Regions from separate parts of the Kitasatospora sp. NPDC059648 genome, predicted to be linked through region 3. Evidence: riboswitches for the same ligand, from Rfam matches in the RefSeq annotation. Region 3 holds a riboswitch; each other region holds the start of a gene.

Region 1 (2,256 bases), on a different contig from region 3:
GGCCTGCTCGACCAGCAGCGCCGGCTGGACCAGGAGAAGGCCGAGGCGGCCGCCGTGCTGGCCTCGCTGGACTCCACCACCAAGGACCTCAACCAGGCCAAGGCGGACGTCAACCAGAAGCTGAAGGCCGCGCAGGACCTGCTGAACTCGCTCAGCGCCGCGGACCGGGCCGCGCTGAAGGCCCAGCAGCAGCAGGACGACCGCGCCTCGCGCGGCGCGGCCCGGGTCGACCTCAGCAGCCTGCCGCCGGCCAGCGGTTACGCGGCCGTGGCCGTCGCCAAGGCGATGAGCAAGCAGGGCTCGCCGTACGTGTGGGGCTCCACCGGGCCGAACACCTTCGACTGCTCGGGCCTGATGGTCTGGTCGTACGCCCAGGCCGGCGTCTCGCTGCCGCGCACCTCGCAGGAGCAGGGCAACGTCGGCACCCGGGTGCCCTCGCTGGACCAGGCCCAGCCGGGCGACCTGGTGATCTACGGCAGCGACCGGCACCACGTCGGGATGTACATCGGCAACGGCATGGTGGTCCACGCGCCGCACACCGGTGACGTCGTGAAGGTGATGAAGGCCGACGCGATGCCGATCAACACGATCCGCAGGGTCTGACGGCCCGACACGCCCGGGGGGTTCGACTCCGCCCCTGTGATCCGCGCCACCTCCCGATCCGGGGGGTGGCGCTTCAGGCTTGCCCATTGCCCGACCGAGCGGTGAGCGTCGATCAGCTTTGCGTGCAGCAGTGATCACGATCAGTCATTTTCACAAATGAACATGGGTAACCTTCCGTCTTTTTTCTGACAAGGATTTGAACGGATCACGGTTCAGTTACTAGGGTCGTGCCCCGAACCACCGCACTGTCGATCACCCAGCCTGGGTGGCGGCGGTGGTTTCCGTCGAGTTCGCGAAACAGCGGGGCAGGTCGAAGCGACTGCCCGACAGGGGAGCCCAGTGGTCGGGGGCGCTGCGGAGCGGAGCCGGGGAACCATGTTCCTCCGGGGTGAATCGGCGCCAGGTCGGCCGCTGGTGAGGCCGTGAGGCGTCGTAGGGCATGCTTCCGGCCCGAACCCGTCAGCTCACCCGGTAGGCGGATGTAGGAAGAAGGAGTCCGCCTTCGTGGCGTCCCATCGTCGTCCCAAGCCCGCCAGCCGCGCTCGTGTCTCGATCCTGACCGGTTTCGCCGCCGCGGCCGTCGCCCTCTCCGCGCAGACCGGCGCGCACGCCGACCCGCAGCCGACCAAGGAACAGGTCAAGGAGCAGGTCGACCAGCTCAACGAGCAGGCCGAGCAGGCGACCGAGAAGTACAACGCGGCGCAGGAGAAGCAGCAGGAGCTGGAGAAGCAGGTCTCCGGCCTGCAGGACCAGGTGGCCCGTCAGCAGGCGCAGGTGACCGACCTGCAGGGCGGCCTCGCCGAGATCGCCGGCGAGCAGTACCGCAACGGGGGCATATCCCCGACCGTCCAGCTGATGTTCTCCTCCAGCCCGGACAACTTCCTCAACCAGGCCGGGGCGCTGAACCAGGCCGGTGACACCCAGAAGAACCAGCTGAAGCAGCTCCAGGAGCAGCAGCGCAAGCTGGACCAGGACCGCACCGAGGCGCAGGGCAAGCTCGCCGAGCTGGAGTCCACGACCGCGCAGCTGAAGGCGTCCAAGGAGGACGTCCAGAACAAGCTGAAGGCGGCCCAGGACCTGCTCAACACGCTGACCGAGCAGGAGCGCCAGGCGATCAAGGCGGCCGAGGACAAGGCCGCCGCCGACGCCAAGGCCAAGGCGGACGCCGCCGCGCAGGCCTCCCAGTCGGGCTCCGGTGACCGCGCTTCGCGCGACAGCGGCCGCTCCGACCTCGGGTCGGGCTCCTCGAACGCGCCGGTCAAGATCGCCCCGGGCAGCTCGCACGGTGCCGCCGCGCTGGCCGCCGCCGCCACCAAGGTCGGCAGCCCGTACGTCTGGGGCGCCACCGGCCCCAGCTCCTTCGACTGCTCCGGCCTGATGGTCTGGGCGTTCAACCAGGCCAACGTGTCGCTGCCGCGCACCTCGCAGGAGCAGGCCGGCGCCGGCACCCGGATCGGCACGGACCTCTCCCAGGCCCAGCCCGGCGACCTGCTGATCTTCTACAGCGACGCCCACCACGTCGGCATCTACGCGGGCAACGGCCAGGTGCTGCACGCGCCCAAGCCGGGTGCCTCGGTGCGCTACGAGGCCGTCTCCAACATGCCGCTGGCTTCCATCGTGCGGGTCTGATCCCCGCCAGGTCCTCGCAGGCCC
Region 2 (2,256 bases), on a different contig from region 3:
GGTGGTACTTGCCGGCGCCGAGGGAGAGGTTGAGGATCAGGTACGCCGAGAAGCCGGCGCCCACGCCCTTGCCGTCGGAGAACACCTTGACGCCGTTGACGTACCAGTCCACCGAGTCGGCGCCGTAGTACGTGCCGATGGTGACCCACTGGTCCTTGGCGACGGCCTTGGCGTCGGTGTAGTAGTCAGGGTTGCCGGGGTTGACGTGGTTGGTCAGCTCCAGCAGGTTCGGGTTGTCGGGGTGGTACTCGAAGGAGTCGACCTCTCCGTTGCCGTTCTTCCACGTCCACAGGGCCGGCCAGGCGCCGGTGCCGGAAGGCAGCTCGACCCGGGTCTCGGCGTAGTCACCGGCCTTGACCTGGAAGCCCTCGGTGGAGCCCCCGGTGGTCAGGAAGCCGGTGTTCCAGGACTGCTGGCCGTTCTCCAGGGTGGGGCCGCCAGGGGTGGCGGTGAAGGTGGCGACGCCGTTCGCGACGCTGACGTTGTTCTTGTTCAGCCAGTCGAGCTTGTTGTCGTCCGGGTTGTGGTTGCCGTACTTGTACGCGGTGCTCTTGTCCCCGACCCAGCGCTTGCCCCAGTCGATCGGGCCGCTGAACTCGTCGGACCAGGTCAGCGCCTTACCGGCGATCGGGGAGGCCGGTGCCGGGGTGCTCGGGTTCGCGGGGGCGCTCTGGCCGGTGGTGGCGCTCGGGCTCACGGTCGGCACGGTGGTCGACGCCGTGGCGCTCGGGCTCGCGGTCGGCACGGTGGTCGACGCCGTGGCGCTCGGGCTCGCGGTCGGCACGGTGGTCGAGGCCGTGGCGGTCGGCGTGGCCGTCGGGGACGGCTCGGCAGTGGGAGTGGCGGTCGGCGTGGCCGTCGGGGACGGCTCGGCAGTGGGAGTGGCGGTCGGCGTGGCCGTCGGGGACGGGGCGGGCGTCGACGTGCCGGCGCGGGAGACCACCAGCTGCTGCGAGGGCAGGTTGTGCCAGCCGCCGCCGAGGTCCTGCCAGAAGCCGAACTGGGTGTACGTCCCGGCGGGCAGGGTGCGTACGCCGCTGGTGAAGGTGAATCCGCTCGGGCAGAGCCGGACGTCGGCGGCGTTGCCCGGGAAGTCCAGGTTGGTGCCGCGCGCGTCGCGGACGCCCACGCCGACGGTCCTGGCGACGAAGCAGGACGAGGAGTGCAGGCTCAGCGAGGCGGTGGTGGCCTTGCCCGCGACCATGGCGGCGGGGGCGATCCGGTCCTGGGTGACGGTCGGGCCGGCGGCTGCCTGGGCACCGGCGACTGCCGGCAGCCCGAGCAGGCCGGCGCCGCTGATCGCGAACGCGCCGGTCGCGGCGAGTGCGGCGTTGCGTCCGCGGTGGGACGGGCGGGCGTGGCGGGGCGCGCGACGGCGCCCGGCAGGCTGGGGCACGGGAGTCCTCTGCGACGCCTGCGGGGTGAGCTGTCGGATTCGGGCTGCAGTTGCCCGGCCGCCTGTGGAGCGGCTTCACCCCTAGCCGCAGCCCGCACGCTGGTGCGTACGGGCCGGGCACTGACCTTGGTTCCCCCGCTCCCGTCCGCTGTCGTGCTCGGCTGCCCGCCGGCGGGTGGACAGGACTCGGCGCCCCGGCGGCGGGGTCCGCGAGGGCGGACGACCCGTTGCAGGCTAGGCAGGCTGTGCGTGAACGGACAACTCCACCGGGCCGGTTGTCGCGCAGCTCACAGTGGTGTCGATCAACGACGCTGCGTGGCCGCCGAGTTGATCAGTCCCGGCACCTCGGCCGGGGGTTCGGATGTCCAGCCCCGGGGGTTCAGCCGAGCCAGGCGGCCACCTGGCTCTCGGCCTCCGGCGACCAGGCCAGTTCCAGGTGGTTGAGCCCGCCGAGCAGCCGGGTGCCGCCGACGGTCGCGATGCCGGTGGTGTCCAGGGCGCTCGCGGTGAACACGATGCCGTCGCTGGGACCGCGGTTCTCGTCGAGCACGCCCGGGATGTCGGCCGAGCCGCCCGCGAGGAGGTAGGTGGGTATCGAGGCGGGGATTCCGGCCCGCTGGAGCGGGGCGACCAGCGAGCCTGCGTCGATGGCCGCCTGGATGCCCTGGCCGGAGGTGTAGAAGCCCTGGCCGCCGTAGTAGGTGGTCCACCAGTCCTGGGCGGTGGTGTCCACCCCGTAGGCGGCGTCCCAGCGGGCGAGCAGCTGGCGCTGGCCCGGGTAGCAGTCGCTGCCGCCGGTCGGCAGCACTCCCAGGCAGGGCTGCGCGGTGTACGTGCCGTAGCAGGTCATGTACAGGTGG
Region 3 (2,256 bases):
ACACCGAGGACTTCGGCCACCGGATGCACGAGCTCCTCACCGCGGCCCAGCACGGCCTGCCGGCCCACCGGAGCTAGGCGCACAGCTCCGGCCGCGGTCGCCGACGGCGAACGAGCAGGTGGCGGCCGGCCCTTGGAAGACCGTCACCGCCCCGGGGCCCGACCGCCGCCGCCCCGGCCGGCGCATACCGGCCCCGAGCTTGTCCCATCGCAGGAGACAGCCGGGGTGACGCCACGCTCGAAGCACCGAACGCCGCGGGGCCGAAAACGGCAAGGGCCGGCCCGGCTTCGGGGAAGATGTCCCGTGAAGCCGGGCCGGCCGTGGGCGTGTCCCGCGCCCATGTCCACTATCGCGGCGGTCATCCGGTCGAGCGGTCACCCGACATGACCATCCCGGAGGACCGTTTCGCCCCCGCGACAGCGGTGGTTCCTGAAACCCGGTGGGGTCAGAGCGCGACGCCGTGCGCCCGCAGGTAGGCGACCGGGTTGATGTCCGAGCCGTAGTTCGGACCGGTGCGGACCTCGAAGTGCAGGTGCGGGCCGGTCACGTTGCCGGTGGCGCCGGAGAGGCCCAGCTGCTGGCCGACGGTGACGCGCTGGCCGATCTTCACGCCGATCACGGACAGGTGCGCGTACTGCGCGTACTTGCCGTCCGCGAGCTTGATCTCGACCTGGTTGCCGTAGGCGCCGCCGTTGCCGGCCTGCACCACGACGCCGTTGGCGATCGCGCGCACCGGGGTGCCGGTGGAGCAGACGAAGTCCTGGCCGGTGTGGTGGCCGGAGGCCCACATCGAGCCGGCCACGCCGTAGGCCTCGCCCAGCACCGGCTTGGCCAGCGGGGCGACGAAGCCGGAGCTGACGACCTTGGCGGCCGGTGCGGCCGCGACGACCTGGGCAGCGGCGGCCTGACCGCTCATCGTGGTCACCAGCGGCAGGACGAAGGAGGCACCGGCGACGGTGGTGGCGATGCCGATGCGGGCGGCACGGGGCAGGGCGAAACGGGGCAGGGCGAAACGACGAGCCTGTGCAGGCATGGGATTTCCTCTCCGACGCCTGCGAGGTGAGCTGTCGGGTTCGGGCTGGAGTTGCCCGGCCGCATGCGCGGCTTCACCCCGAGCCGGTCCTGGACGTCCGCGCCCTGAAAAGCACGAACTCCGGTCCGGCGACTTACCTGTGGGTCCCCCGCTCCTGCCGTACAGAGCTCAGTTCGAACCACCGGGCAGCGGCAGGACTCGGCGTTCCACCCGGCGGATCCGTCCGGACTGGCCGGGCGGTCGCTGAACTAAAACTCATCCGTTCGGGGGACGCAATGTCGATCTCTCGAACCGGCAATCGACGCCCGCAACGCGGTGACCCTCCGAATGATCCGCCACACCGTACGTGCACAATCCATTCACCCCGCGCCACTGATCCGCGACCCTGCGCCGATCACCACACCCCCGCGCGACCATCCGTTCACGCACCGTCCCCGACCGACACGCCTCCCGGTGACCCTTGTCACGTGCGCCCCACGGGGCGCAGGATCGGGCCGTGACCACCTCCGAAGCCGGCTCCCTGCGCCTGGGCACCGCACGGGGACGCTGGGTGCTGCTCGCGACGGTGCTCGGCTCCAGCATGGCGATGCTCGACGGCACCGTGGTGAACGTCGCCCTGCCCCGGATCGGCACCGACCTCGGCGCCTCCCTCGCCTCCCTGCAATGGACCCTGAACGCCTATCTGCTCACCCTGGCGGGCCTGATCCTGCTCGGCGGCGCGCTCGGCGACCGCTACGGCCGGCGCAAGGTCTTCCTGATCGGCGTGGTCTGGTTCGCCGCCGCCTCCGCGGCCTGCGCCGCCTCCCCGACCATCCACGTGCTGGTCGCCGCCCGAGCCGTCCAGGGCATCGGCGGCGCACTGCTCACCCCGGGCTCGCTCGCGATGCTCCAGGCGGTCTTCCACCCTGACGACCGCTCGGCCGCGGTGGGCCTGTGGTCCGGCCTGGGCGGGGTGTCGGCCGCCGTCGGCCCCTTCCTCGGCGGCTGGCTGGTGGACGGGCCCGGCTGGCGCTGGATCTTCCTGCTGAACCTGCCGCTGGCCGCCGCGGTGATCGCCGTCACCTCCCGGTACGTCCCGGAGAGCCGCGACGAGTCCGCCACCGGCCGCTTCGACGTACCCGGCGCCCTGCTCGCCGCGCTCGCCCTCGGCGCGATCACCTACGCGCTCACCGCCGCCGGAGAGGGCCTGTCCCCCGGCGTCTGGGTCAGCGGTGTGCTCGGCC

The links. A riboswitch is a leader RNA that binds a small molecule or an ion and turns the genes downstream of it on or off. The one in region 3 is predicted to bind cyclic di-AMP.
Region 1: another riboswitch for cyclic di-AMP. It lies ahead of ACFV1W_RS11810 (NlpC/P60 family protein); the one in region 3 lies ahead of ACFV1W_RS06760 (M23 family metallopeptidase).
Region 2: another riboswitch for cyclic di-AMP. It lies ahead of ACFV1W_RS36415 (hypothetical protein); the one in region 3 lies ahead of ACFV1W_RS06760 (M23 family metallopeptidase).

Annotation. Positions count from the first base shown of each region.
Region 1 covers NZ_JBHWDU010000014.1:69,140-71,395, forward strand. Annotated here, with positions in the region: gene ACFV1W_RS11805 (NlpC/P60 family protein) at 1-603, shown strand, start outside; cyclic di-AMP (ydaO/yuaA leader) riboswitch at 944-1,097, shown strand; gene ACFV1W_RS11810 (NlpC/P60 family protein) at 1,108-2,232, shown strand.
Region 2 covers NZ_JBHWDU010000110.1:5,908-8,163, forward strand. Annotated here, with positions in the region: gene ACFV1W_RS36415 (hypothetical protein) at 1-1,396, opposite strand, end outside; cyclic di-AMP (ydaO/yuaA leader) riboswitch at 1,399-1,521, opposite strand; gene ACFV1W_RS36420 (esterase/lipase family protein) at 1,776-2,256, opposite strand, start outside.
Region 3 covers NZ_JBHWDU010000007.1:37,814-40,069, reverse strand. Annotated here, with positions in the region: gene ACFV1W_RS06765 (DUF2470 domain-containing protein) at 1-77, shown strand, start outside; gene ACFV1W_RS06760 (M23 family metallopeptidase) at 446-1,033, opposite strand; cyclic di-AMP (ydaO/yuaA leader) riboswitch at 1,037-1,212, opposite strand; gene ACFV1W_RS06755 (MFS transporter) at 1,614-2,256, shown strand, end outside.